One region of the Pseudomonas sp. Seg1 genome, then DNA from elsewhere that is predicted to be linked to it. Evidence: predicted binding sites of a transcription regulator. Region 1 holds the regulator's gene; each other region holds the start of a gene.
What was found. Region 1 encodes sigma-54, which starts transcription at its own class of promoters, with help from an activator protein. Its sites were predicted from a motif close to ANTGGCATNNANNTTGCTNT; they were not measured.

Region 1 (3,114 bases):
GGCCGCGCCAAGGCCGGTATCGGCTATCTGCCGCAAGAAGCATCGATCTTCCGCAAACTGTCGGTGGCCGACAACATCATGGCCATCCTCGAGACCCGTCAGGAGCTCGACAAGGCCGGCCGTCGCAAAGAGCTGGAAAGCCTGCTGCAGGAATTCCACATCAGCCACATCCGCGACAACCTCGGCATGAGCCTGTCGGGTGGTGAACGCCGCCGGGTGGAAATCGCCCGCGCTCTGGCGACTGCGCCAAAATTCATCCTGCTCGACGAACCGTTCGCCGGTGTCGACCCGATTTCGGTCGGCGACATCAAGCAGATCATCCACCATCTCAAGGCCAAGGGCATCGGTGTACTGATCACCGACCACAACGTGCGTGAGACGCTGGACATCTGCGAAACCGCCTACATCGTCAACGACGGTCAACTGATCGCCGAGGGTGACTCCGCGACCATCCTGGCCAACGATCTGGTCAAGGAAGTGTATCTGGGCCACGAATTCCGCCTGTAAGCGCAAAGTGCCCGGTGAGCCGCCCGGGTGCTGTATCGATTCAAGCAGGATTTAATACGCTTTAATTGTTACAGCGCTCTAGGCAAACACTTCAGTTTCAGGCATATAATTTGCTTAAGTTTGGCGCTCCGGCGCCCTGTAGTGGATGGCGCATAGCGCCGGCGAATAAGGTGTTAAGCCCCTGCCATGAAACCATCGCTAGTCTTGAGAATGGGCCAGCAGCTGACGATGACACCGCAGCTGCAACAGGCCATCCGCCTGCTCCAATTGTCGACCCTGGATCTGCAACAGGAAATCCAGGAGGCCCTGGAATCCAATCCGATGCTCGAACGCCAGGAAGAAGGCGACGACTTCGACAACTCCGATCCCCTGGCCGACAACGCCGAACAGAAGCCCAACACCGAGATCCAGGAACCCTCCTATCAGGAAACCGCCCCAACGGTGGATAACCTTGAGGACGGCGACTGGAGCGAGCGTATCCCCAACGAGCTTCCGGTCGATACGGCCTGGGAGGACGTTTACCAGACCAGTGCCAGCAGCCTGCCAACCAGCGATGACGACGAGTGGGATTTCACCACCCGCACCTCCGCTGGCGAAAGTCTGCAAAGTCACCTGCTGTGGCAATTGAACCTCGCACCGATGTCCGACACCGATCGACTGATCGCCGTGACCCTGATCGATTGCATCAACAATCAGGGCTACCTGGACGAAACCCTCGAGGAGATTCTTGAAGCGTTCGATCCGGAACTGGACATCGAACTGGACGAGATCGAAGCCGTCCTGCACCGCATCCAGCAATTCGAACCGGCAGGCATTGGCGCCCGCAACCTCAGTGAATGCCTGCTGCTGCAACTGCGTCAGCTCTCGGCCAAGACCCCTTGGCTGGCCGAAGCGAAGCGCCTGGTCACCGACTACATCGACTTGCTCGGCAGCCGTGATTACAGCCAATTGATGCGCCGCATGAAGCTCAAGGAAGACGAGCTGCGTCAGGTCATCGAACTGGTGCAGAGCCTCAACCCGCGTCCAGGCTCGCAGATCGAATCCACTGAAGCCGAGTATGTCGTCCCGGACGTCATCGTGCGCAAGGACAACGAGCGCTGGCTGGTCGAGCTGAATCAGGAGTCAGTGCCACGCCTGCGGGTAAACGCCCAGTACGCCGGTTTCGTGCGTCGCGCCGATACCAGTGCCGACAACACTTTCATGCGCAATCAGTTGCAGGAAGCTCGCTGGTTCATCAAAAGCCTGCAAAGCCGCAACGAAACCCTGATGAAAGTGGCCACCCAGATCGTCGAGCATCAGCGCGGCTTCCTGGAATACGGCGACGAAGCCATGAAGCCGCTGGTCCTGCATGACATCGCTGAAGCGGTCGGCATGCATGAATCGACGATTTCCCGGGTGACCACACAGAAATTCATGCATACCCCGCGTGGTATTTATGAACTGAAATACTTTTTCTCCAGCCACGTCAGCACCTCCGAAGGCGGTGAATGCTCGTCCACGGCGATCCGCGCGATCATCAAAAAACTGGTTGCGGCGGAAAATCAGAAAAAGCCGTTGAGTGACAGCAAGATCGCTGGTTTACTGGAGGCACAAGGCATTCAGGTGGCTCGCCGCACCGTCGCCAAGTACCGCGAGTCCTTAGGGATCGCGCCTTCGAGCGAACGCAAGCGGTTGATGTAAGCCACGTTACAGCGTTCCAGTGGCAGGCTATCCAGCCTGCCGCTTTATGCACTGGCAACGAAGGAGAAGCTGTATGCAAGTCAACATCAGTGGACACCAACTGGAAGTGACCCAACCTCTGCGTTCCTACATCGAGGAAAAACTCCAACGACTGGAACGACATTTCGACAAGATCACCAACGTGCAAGTCACGATGTGCGTCGAAAAGCTGAAGCAGAAAATCGAAGCCACCTTGCATATACCCGGCAGCGAAGTGGTCGCCAATGCGGAACATACCGATATGTACGCGGCGATCGACGCCTTGACCGACAAGCTGGATAAACAACTCAAAAAGCATAAGGAAAAGACCCAGAGCCTGCTACAGGGCGCCACCGGTCGATAACCCCCCATTCCATGATCCGACTTGAAAGTATCCTGACCCCCGGCCGTTCCCTGGTGAACGTGCCGGGCGGCAGTAAAAAGAAAGCCCTCGAACAAATTGCCAACCTGATCGCCCGCGAAGTGCCGGATCTGGAGATGCAAGATGTCTTCGAGGCCCTGATCGCCCGTGAGAAACTCGGCTCTACCGGTTTCGGCAACGGCATCGCCATTCCTCACTGCCGCCTCAAGGGTTGCCAGTCGCCAATCAGCGCCTTGATGCACCTTGAAGCCCCTATCGATTTCGATGCCATCGACGGCGCCCCGGTTGACCTGCTGTTCGTTCTGCTGGTCCCGGAAGCGGCTACCGATGCCCATCTGGAGTTGCTGCGCCAGATCGCCAGCATGCTCGATCGAAAGGACGTGCGCGATAAGCTGCGCAGCGCTCCGAGCAACGAAGCCTTGTACCAGGTCGTACTGGACGAGCAAAACGGGCAGTAATCATGCGCTTGATCATCGTCAGTGGCCGTTCCGGCTCGGGTAAAAGTACCGCCCTGGATGTCCTTGAGG
Region 2 (3,114 bases), 730 kb from region 1:
TCACCTTGGAGTTCATCTCGTAAGCGCGCTGAGTGGTGATCATGTTGACCATCTCTTCAACGGTGCTGACGTTGGAGGTTTCCAGGGTGTTCTGCAGCGTGGTGCCGAAACCGTTCAGGCCCGGAGTACCGACTTGCGGCGCACCGGAAGCAGCGGTTTCGAGGAACAGGTTGTTACCCACGGCTTGCAGCCCGGCCGGGTTGATGAAATCGGCGGTTTGCAGGTTGCCGATCACCTGGGCGGCAGGGTTGCCGGCAACGGAGATCGACACGGTGCCGTCGCGACCCACGGTGAAGGTCTGGGCATCGTTCGGAATGACGATGGCCGGTTCCAGAGCGAAACCGCTGGCGTTGACGATCTGGCCGTTGGAGTCGAGGTGGAAAGTACCGTCACGGGTGTAGGACGTGGTGCCGTCCGGCTGCAGGATCTGGAAGAAACCGCGACCGTCGATGGCCATGTCCAGCGGCTGCTCGGTGGTTTGCAGGCTGCCGGCGGTGAAGTTTTTCTGCGTGCCGACGATGCGCACACCAGTACCCACTTGCAGACCCGACGGCAGTTCGCTGTCCTGGGTCGACTGGGCGCCTGGCTGACGTTTGATCTGATACAGCAGGTCCTGGAACTCGGCGCGGTCACGTTTGAAACCCGTGGTCGAGACGTTCGCCAGGTTGTTGGAAATGGTGGTCAGGTTGGTGTCCTGAGCGGACAGACCAGTTTTGGCAACCCATAGAGCCGGAAGCATTCGATTCTCCTCGTGCGCCTGTTTTACGGCGCGACGTTCTGATAATTAGCTGATCTGCAAGACCCGAGCCATGGCCTGGTCGTCGTCTTTGGCGGTGTTCATCATCTTGACGTGCAACTCGAACTGCTTGGCCAGAGCCAGCACCGAGGTCATCTCTTCCACGGCATTGACGTTGCTCGATTCCAGGAAACCCGACACCAGTTTGACGTTGGCATCGGCCGGCGCAGGCTGGCCGTCCTTGGTGTAGATCGAGCCGTCGAGGCCCTTGTTCATGCTCTTGATGTCCGGGTTGACCAGTTTGATCCGGTCGACTTCCGCCATGACGCGCGGGCCTTCGCCCATCGCACGAATACTGATGGTGCCGTCTTCACCGACTTCGACCTGCTGCTCGGGCGGCACGGCGATCGGACCGCCATTGCCCATCACCGGCATGCCGTTGCCGGCACGCAACACGCCGAGGGCGTCGATATTGAGGCTGCCGGTGCGCACGTAGCTTTCGCCGCCGTTGGGGTTCTGCACGGCGATGAAGCCGTTGCCGGTCACCGCGACGTCGAGGTCACGCCCGGTCTGCACCAGCGAGCCCGGCGTGAAATCAGTGGCGGGCCGTTCGCTCATGGCAAACGCGCGCGCCGGAAAGCTGTCACCGAACACCGGCATCGAACGCGCCTGCTCCAGGTCGCGCTGAAAACCGTTGGTGGAGATGTTCGCCAGGTTGTTGGCATGAGCCTTCTGCGCCAGCGCGTTCTGGCTGGCGCCGGTCATTGCCACATAAAGGTACTTGTCCACACTCTTTCCTCTGCATGCCGGACGTTTGCCGCCCACCGCTGTACTGCTGAGCCATAAGCAATTTGCAGACCAACTTTTTTCTGGCGGCTCGCGGCCCGGTAAACAAAGGACTTGGGGGATTTTGCGGGGATAGGGGAAATGTATCGAAGACGAAAAACCGGCGGTGTCATGCCGCTAGGCGGCAATCCCGATCTCGGGCTGGGCGAATAACCCTGTGGCGAGGGGATTTATCCCCGATGGGTGGCGAAGCCGCCCCGATACCGATGAATGCGGTTCAGCTGATACATCAAGTTAAGCGGCCTTGGGGCTGCTTCGCAGCCCATCGGGGATAAATCCCCTCGCCACAGGGGTCCACTTAGCTTTCAGGATCTTTGCCCACTTCATATTCGCGGAGTTTGTTGGCGATGGTGGTGTGCGAAACCCCCAGCCGCTTACCCAGTTGCCGACTGCTCGGATGCTCTGAATACAGTCGCTCCAGCACCGCTTTCTCAAACCGCCCGACAATCTCGTCCAGCCCACCCTCCAGCGAAAAATCGCCAAGCGGCTGACGCACGCCGTAATCCGGCAGGCGGATATGCTCAGCCTTTACCGTGCCGCCATCACACAACGAAACCGCCTGAAACAGCACGTTCTCCAACTGCCGCACATTGCCCGGCCAGTGGTAATGGCTGAGCCGATCCATCGCCGCCGGCGCGAGTTTCGGCAGCGAACAACCGATCTGCCGGCTGGCCTGATCCAGAAAGTGCTCGACCAATGGCGTCAAACCGTCGAGGCATTCGCGCAGCGGGGGAATATGCAGCGAAAGCACATTCAAGCGGTGATACAGATCCTGGCGAAACTCGCCACGCGCGCACAGCTCGGACAAGTCGACCTGGGTTGCGCAGATCACCCGTACGTCCAGATAAACCTCTTCATCACTGCCTACACGACGGAAGCAACCGTCCTGCAGAAAGCGCAGCAATTTCACCTGCAAGCGCGGACTCATTTCACCGACGCCATCGAGAAACAACGTGCCGCCCGCCGTCAGTTCCAGTAGCCCGAGCTTGCCTTCCGCCCGTGCACCTTCGAAGGCACCCGGGCCGTAGCCGAACAATTCGGTCTCGGCCATCGACTCCGGCAGCCCTGCGCAGTTGAGCGCCATCAACGGCGACTGCCCACGCGGACTGGCGAGGTGACAGGCACGCGCCAACAACTCCTTGCCGGTGCCGGTTTCACCTTCTATCAATAACGGCGCATCCAGCGGCGCCATGCGCCGCGCTTCGCGCACCACCGCCGCCATGACTTTCGAACTCTGGAAGATGCTGTCGAAGCCACGCAACTCCTGCTTGCGCACGTTATAGATGCGCTCACCGACGCGGTCGGCGCGGTGCAAGGTCAGCACTGCACCGGCCATGGCTTCGCTGTCGTCGTGTTCGGATTGCAGCGGCGCGATGTCAGCGAGAAAGATGTCGCCCTTGACCTTGACCCGCATGCCGTTGATTCGGGATTTATTGGCGCGCACCAACTCCGGCAAATCGAAATCCTCGGCATAGCGCGACAGCGGAATCCCCGGCACTTCATCGACCCGCACGCCGAGCAATTGCGCCGCC
Region 3 (3,114 bases), 650 kb from region 1:
CGATTAGCAGTAGTGTCCGGCATGGCCGTTACAGCTTGACGGCGGTGTCGGGGGGCCGGTGACGCAGGCCACAGGCAAACAGCCCCGGGCACTTAGCTCGGTCGATAAACGCGCACATTGGCATGCCCCTCACTGAGCAAATGGTGGGCATGCAGGCGACTCATCACGCCTTTGTCGCAATACAGCAGGTACTGGCGAGTAGGGTCCAGTTCCTTGAAACGTGCGTTCACTGCATAGAACGGCATCGTCTGTACCTCTATGCCGGCAAGCTCCAGCGGTTCGTCTTCAGCGGCGTCCGGGTGACGGATGTCGATGACGATCTGACCGGCCAGCGCTTCGCCGACTTCTTCAATTTGCAAATCCTGGCCCAATTCGTCGATGACTCGATCGATGGCGACCAGTTTGGCGTTGGCGAGCGCACGCTCGAGCACCGCCATGTCGAATTCTTTCTCTTCGTGTTCGACGCGGCCACGCTTGGCAGCGGTCTTCGGGTTAACCGAGATCACCCCGCAGTATTCCGGCATGTGCCGGGCGAAATCGGCGGTGCCGATCTCGTTGGCCGTGTCGATGATGTCCTGCTTGTGGGCGACGATCAGTGGGCGCAGGACCAGTTTGTCAGTTACACAATCGATCACCGACAGGTTCGGCAAGGTCTGGCTCGATACCTGGGAGATCGCCTCACCCGTGACCAGCGCATCGATGTGCAATCGGTCGGCAATGGCCGAGGACGCGCGCAACATCATACGCTTCAATACGACGCCCATATGACTGTTATCGACTTTGCCGAGAATTTCGCCCAACACTTCTTCGAACGGAACACTGACAAATAGCACGCGTTGCGAACTGCCGTACTTCTTCCAGATGAAATGCGCGACTTCCATCACGCCCAATTCGTGGGCACGCCCGCCCAGATTGAAGAAGCAGAAGTGCGCCATCAGGCCGCGACGCATGATCTGGTAGGCCGCAACAGTCGAATCAAAGCCGCCGGACATCAATACCAGCGTCTGCTCCAACGCACCCAGCGGGTAACCGCCGATGCCGTTGTGCTGGCTGTGGATCACAAACAACCGTTTGTCGCGAACTTCGATGCGGACTTCGATTTCCGGCGCTTTCAGGTCGATTCCGGCAGCACCGCATTCACGACGCAGCTTGCTGCCGACGTATTTTTCGACGTCCATCGAGCTGAACGCATGCTTGCCTGCACGCTTGCAGCGCACCGAGAAAATCTTTCCGGCCAGCGCATCACCGTAGTGCTGTTTGCACTTTTCGGTGATGTCGTCGAAGTCCCCCAGCGGGTACTCGTCGATCTGCAGAAAGTGCGCGATGCCCGGCATGCAGGTCAGGCGCTCGCCCATCTCTTTCAAGGCTTTGGCGTCGGTGACACGGGTTTCCAGCTCGAGGTTGTCCCACACACCGTTCACCACCACAGCCGGGTCCAGATCGCGGAGCACGGCGCGGATGTTTTTGGCCAACTGGCGGATAAATTTCGTCCGGACAGGTCGACTCTTGATGGTGATCTCGGGGAAGACTTTTACGATTAGTTTCATGAAAACAGCGCGCGCAGGGCCAGCCGAAAAAGGGGGGCGCGGATTATAGCGGAAATTGCTCAAGGTTTAACCAGTTAATGTGCAGAAGGTTTTGCACGCACCAAAACAGGTCATTTTTCGATTGTGACGCCACATTAGAGGGCGAGAATTTACGCTTTAAGACGGTTTGCACCTTAATAAGCGTGAATTTGGGGCAAAAAACCCATGCTGGGGCACTGGCATGCAATTTGCTCCCTTGTGAGGCAGGTTGCCTTGGCAGACTATCTGCGCCGGCATCACCCATATTAAGGGCATCCACTACCAAGCCCTAAGCCACCCGGAGGACACTATGTCGAAGTCGGTTCAACTCATCAAAGATCATGACGTCAAGTGGATTGATCTGCGCTTCACGGACACCAAAGGCACTCAGCACCACGTGACCATGCCGGCTCGCGATGCGCTGGAAGACGACTTCTTCGAAGTCGGCAAGATGTTCGACGGTTCCTCCATCGCTGGCTGGAAAGGCATCGAAGCCTCCGACATGATCCTGCTGCCGGACGACGACACTGCCGTGCTCGACCCGTTCACCGAAGACGCGACCCTGATCCTGGTCTGCGACATCATCGAACCGTCGACCATGCAAGGTTACGATCGTGACCCACGCGCCATCGCTCACCGCGCCGAGGAATACCTGAAGACCACCGGTATCGGTGACACCGTCTTCGCTGGCCCAGAGCCAGAATTCTTCATCTTCGACGAAGTGAAGTTCAAGTCGGACATCTCCGGCTCGATGTTCAAGATCTACTCCGAACAAGGTTCGTGGATGTCCGACCAGGACATCGAAGGCGGCAACAAAGGCCACCGTCCAGGCGTCAAAGGTGGCTACTTCCCGGTTCCGCCGTTCGACCACGACCACGAAATCCGTACTGCCATGTGCAACGCACTGGAAGAAATGGGCCAGACCGTTGAAGTTCACCACCACGAAGTGGCGACTGCCGGTCAGAACGAAATCGGTGTCAAGTTCAACACCCTGGTGAAGAAAGCTGACGAAGTTCAGACTCTGAAATACGTTGTACACAACGTCGCTGACGCTTACGGCCGCACCGCGACCTTCATGCCGAAGCCACTGTACGGCGACAACGGTTCGGGCATGCACGTACACATGTCCATCGCCAAAGATGGCAAGAACACCTTCGCTGGCGAAGGCTATGCCGGCCTGTCCGAAACCGCCCTGTACTTCATCGGCGGCATCATCAAGCACGGTAAGGCACTGAACGGCTTCACCAACCCGGCCACCAACTCCTACAAGCGTCTGGTGCCAGGCTTCGAAGCTCCGGTAATGCTGGCCTACTCGGCTCGCAACCGTTCCGCCTCGATCCGCATTCCTTACGTCAACAGCCCACGTGGCCGTCGTATCGAAGCGCGTTTCCCGGATCCGGCTGCCAACCCGTACCTGGCATTCGCAGCACTGCTGATGGCCGGTCTGGACGGTATCCAGAACAAGATCCACCCAGGCGATGCCGCTGACAAAAACCTGTATGACCTGCCGCCTGAAGAGGCGAAAGAGATCCCACAAGTTTGCGGCAGC
Region 4 (3,114 bases), 1.1 Mb from region 1:
ACCCAGTTCACCCGCCAGCACCTTCACGGTATTCGTGCTCTTCTCACGCACTGGCGCGCCAGACAAACCGCCCGCCTCGTCGCCATGTTCCATTCCTTCAACACCGACACGGCTCAAGGTGGTGTTGGTAGCGATCACCGCGTCCATCCCGGTTTCGATCAGGGCCTGGGCGACTTGCGCGGTTTCTTCGTCAGTCATGTCCGGGGCAATCTTGATCGCCAGCGGCACATGCTTGCCGTGACGCAGCGCCAGTTCGACGCGACGGGTGGCCAGGTCTGCCAGCAATTGTTTTAGCGAATCACCGAACTGCAGACTGCGCAGCCCCGGGGTGTTCGGCGAGCTGACGTTGACCGTGATGTAACTGGCGTGGGCGTAGACCTTGTCCAGGCAGATCAGGTAATCGTCCACTGCGCGCTCGACCGGGGTATCGAAGTTCTTGCCGATGTTGATACCCAGCACGCCTTGGTATTTCGCCGCAGCCACCCGTGCCAGCAGGTTATCCACACCGAGGTTGTTGAAGCCCATGCGGTTGATGATCGCCTCGGCTTCCGGCAGGCGGAAGATCCGTGGTTTCGGGTTGCCTGGCTGCGGACGCGGGGTCACGGTGCCGATTTCGACAAAACCGAAACCCAGCTGCGCGAAGCCATCGATGGCGGCGCCGTTCTTGTCCAGACCGGCCGCCAGCCCCACCGGGTTGGGAAATTCCAGCCCCATCACGGTCACCGGCATTTTTGCCGGGGCCTTGCACAGCAAGCCGTTTAAGCCCAAACGCCCACCCGCGCCGATCAGATCCAGCGACAGATCGTGGGAGGTTTCCGGGGAAAGTTTGAACAACAGCTGACGGGCCAGGGTGTACATGGGCGGCAATGACTCGGGCGGCGAAAAGAGGCGGCGATTATAGCCGGGCATCGACCTGCGGCGCGAGGCGCACGCACAAATCGCAGGCACTGGCATATGCCTTGCACTCTCCTGGCTATCAGCGCGCGGGCCAACGAAGGCAGGCGCGCAAGGACAATGGCGTCGTCTTCGGGTTTTGCCTGCGCAAAGTCTGTGGCGGCGCTTTTTTTCGAGGTGGCGTTGTATGAATGAACCTTCGGTAGGGCCGCTGGCCTGGGTCAATGGCAGCGATGCCCCGGAAAAAACCGCGATCAACCTGGGCTTCATGGCCCTGAGCGATTGCGCCTCGGTCGTCGTCGCGGCCACACAGGGCTTTGCCCAGCCTTACGGGCTGACCCTGAACCTCAAACGCCAGACCTCCTGGGCCGGTTTGCGCGACAAACTGGTCAGCGGCGAACTGGATGCCGCCCACAGCCTATACGGCCTGATCTACGCGGTGCACCTGGGCATTGGCGGCGTGGCGTCGACCGACATGGCGGTATTGATGGGCCTTAACCAGAATGGTCAAAGCCTCAACCTCTCCCACGGCCTGCAAAATCTCGGCGTGACCAGCCCTGAAGCGCTCGACGGGCACGTGCACCAAAGCCGCGCAAAACTCACCTTCGCGCAGACCTTTCCCACCGGCACCCATGCCATGTGGCTTTATTACTGGCTGGCGAGTCAGGGCATTCATCCGCTACAGGATGTCGATAGCGTGGTGGTGCCGCCGCCGCAAATGGTCGCGCACCTGCAAGCCGGGCGCATCGACGGCTTTTGCGTCGGCGAACCGTGGGCCGCCAGCGCGGTGCAGCAGGATCTCGGTTTCACCTTGGCCACCAGCCAGACCATCTGGCCCGATCACCCGGAAAAAGTCCTTGGTTGCACCCGCGAATTTATCGAGCAATACCCGAACACGGCGCGGGCGCTGGTGATGGCGATCCTCGAAGCCAGCCGTTTCATCGACGACAGTCCGGAAAATCGCCGCAGCACCGCGCAGTTGCTCAGTGCGCCGGAATATCTGGACGCGCCGATGTCCTGCATCGAACCGCGTTTTCTTGGTGATTACGCCGATGGCCTCGGCAACCGCTGGCAGGATCCGCACGCGCTGCGCTTCCATGGTAACGGCGAGGTAAATCTGCCGTATCTGTCGGACGGTATGTGGTTCATGACCCAGTTCCGCCGCTGGGGTTTGCTGCGTGAGGATCCGGACTACCTTGCCGTCGCCCGTCAGGTTCAGCAGCTGGATATCTACCGCGACGCGGCAACCGCTGTCGGCGTCGCCGCGTGGGGCACCGACATGCGCAGCAGCCAGTTGCTCGACGGCAAAGTCTGGGACGGCAGCGACCCGGCCGGATACGCACGCAGTTTCAAGCTGCACGCCTTGAGCGACGACGCTCCCCTGCTCGCTCGCCGCTGAAAGGAGCCCACGAACATGTTGCGCATTCTGCTGATCAACGACACGGCGAAAAAAGTCGGACGTCTGAAAGCCGCGCTGACCGAGGCCGGTTTCGAGGTAATCGACGAGTCAGGTCTGACCATTGATTTGCCGGCACGCGTCGAAACAGTGCGCCCGGACGTGATCCTGATCGATACCGAGTCACCGAGCCGCGATGTCATGGAGCAAGTGGTACTGGTCAGTCGCGACCAGCCACGGCCGATCGTGATGTTTACCGACGAACATGACCCGGGGGTGATGAGGCAGGCGATCAAATCCGGGGTCAGTGCCTACATCGTCGAGGGGATCCACGCACAACGCCTGCAGCCGATTCTCGATGTGGCGATGGCGCGTTTCGAGAGCGATCAGGCCTTGCGCGCACAGCTTCAGGCCCGTGACCAGCAACTGGCCGAGCGCAAGCGTATTGAGCTGGCTAAAGGGCTGCTGATGAAGATGAAGGATTGTAATGAGGAAGAGGCCTACACCCTGATGCGCCGCCAGGCGATGAGCCGACAGCAGAAGCTGATTCAGGTGGCGGAGCAGATCATTGCCATGAGTGAGTTGCTGGGCTAGCCCCCTCCTACCGATCGTTCCCACGCTTTGCGTGGGAACGATCAGGATAGAGATGGCACAAATCTCGCTATGTAAAACGCACAGGTAACCAACGGCGGTTGCCCCACCCACGACAAAGACGTCGCTCACCCGCTCGCCCCACCCGGCGAATCAGGTAGCGGCGTTTTTGCGTTTTGGCCCCACAGACCGGGGCCGGTGGTGCGGCCGTGGCGGCGCCCCACTTGCTGTTG

Region 2: a site for sigma-54 is predicted at 1,580-1,599, ahead of KI231_RS07995 (flagellar basal body rod protein FlgF). Genes of this name have one in related genera too.
Region 3: a site for sigma-54 is predicted at 1,762-1,781, ahead of glnA (glutamate--ammonia ligase). Genes of this name have one in related genera too.
Region 4: a site for sigma-54 is predicted at 947-966, ahead of KI231_RS09500 (CmpA/NrtA family ABC transporter substrate-binding protein). Genes of this name have one in related genera too.

What each region holds. Positions count from the first base shown of each region.
Region 1 covers NZ_AP021903.1:1,063,158-1,066,271, reverse strand. Annotated here, with positions in the region: gene lptB (LPS export ABC transporter ATP-binding protein) at 1-507, shown strand, start outside; gene KI231_RS04530 (RNA polymerase factor sigma-54) at 694-2,187, shown strand; gene hpf (ribosome hibernation-promoting factor, HPF/YfiA family) at 2,261-2,569, shown strand; gene ptsN (PTS IIA-like nitrogen regulatory protein PtsN) at 2,581-3,045, shown strand; gene rapZ (RNase adapter RapZ) at 3,048-3,114, shown strand, end outside.
Region 2 covers NZ_AP021903.1:1,792,254-1,795,367, reverse strand. Annotated here, with positions in the region: gene flgG (flagellar basal-body rod protein FlgG) at 1-739, opposite strand, end outside; gene KI231_RS07995 (flagellar basal body rod protein FlgF) at 785-1,525, opposite strand; gene KI231_RS07990 (sigma-54-dependent phenylalanine hydroxylase transcriptional regulator PhhR) at 1,881-3,114, opposite strand, start outside.
Region 3 covers NZ_AP021903.1:410,909-414,022, reverse strand. Annotated here, with positions in the region: gene thiI (tRNA uracil 4-sulfurtransferase ThiI) at 93-1,547, opposite strand; gene glnA (glutamate--ammonia ligase) at 1,876-3,114, shown strand, end outside.
Region 4 covers NZ_AP021903.1:2,120,664-2,123,777, reverse strand. Annotated here, with positions in the region: gene KI231_RS09505 (quinone-dependent dihydroorotate dehydrogenase) at 1-858, opposite strand, end outside; gene KI231_RS09500 (CmpA/NrtA family ABC transporter substrate-binding protein) at 1,082-2,293, shown strand; gene KI231_RS09495 (ANTAR domain-containing response regulator) at 2,309-2,884, shown strand.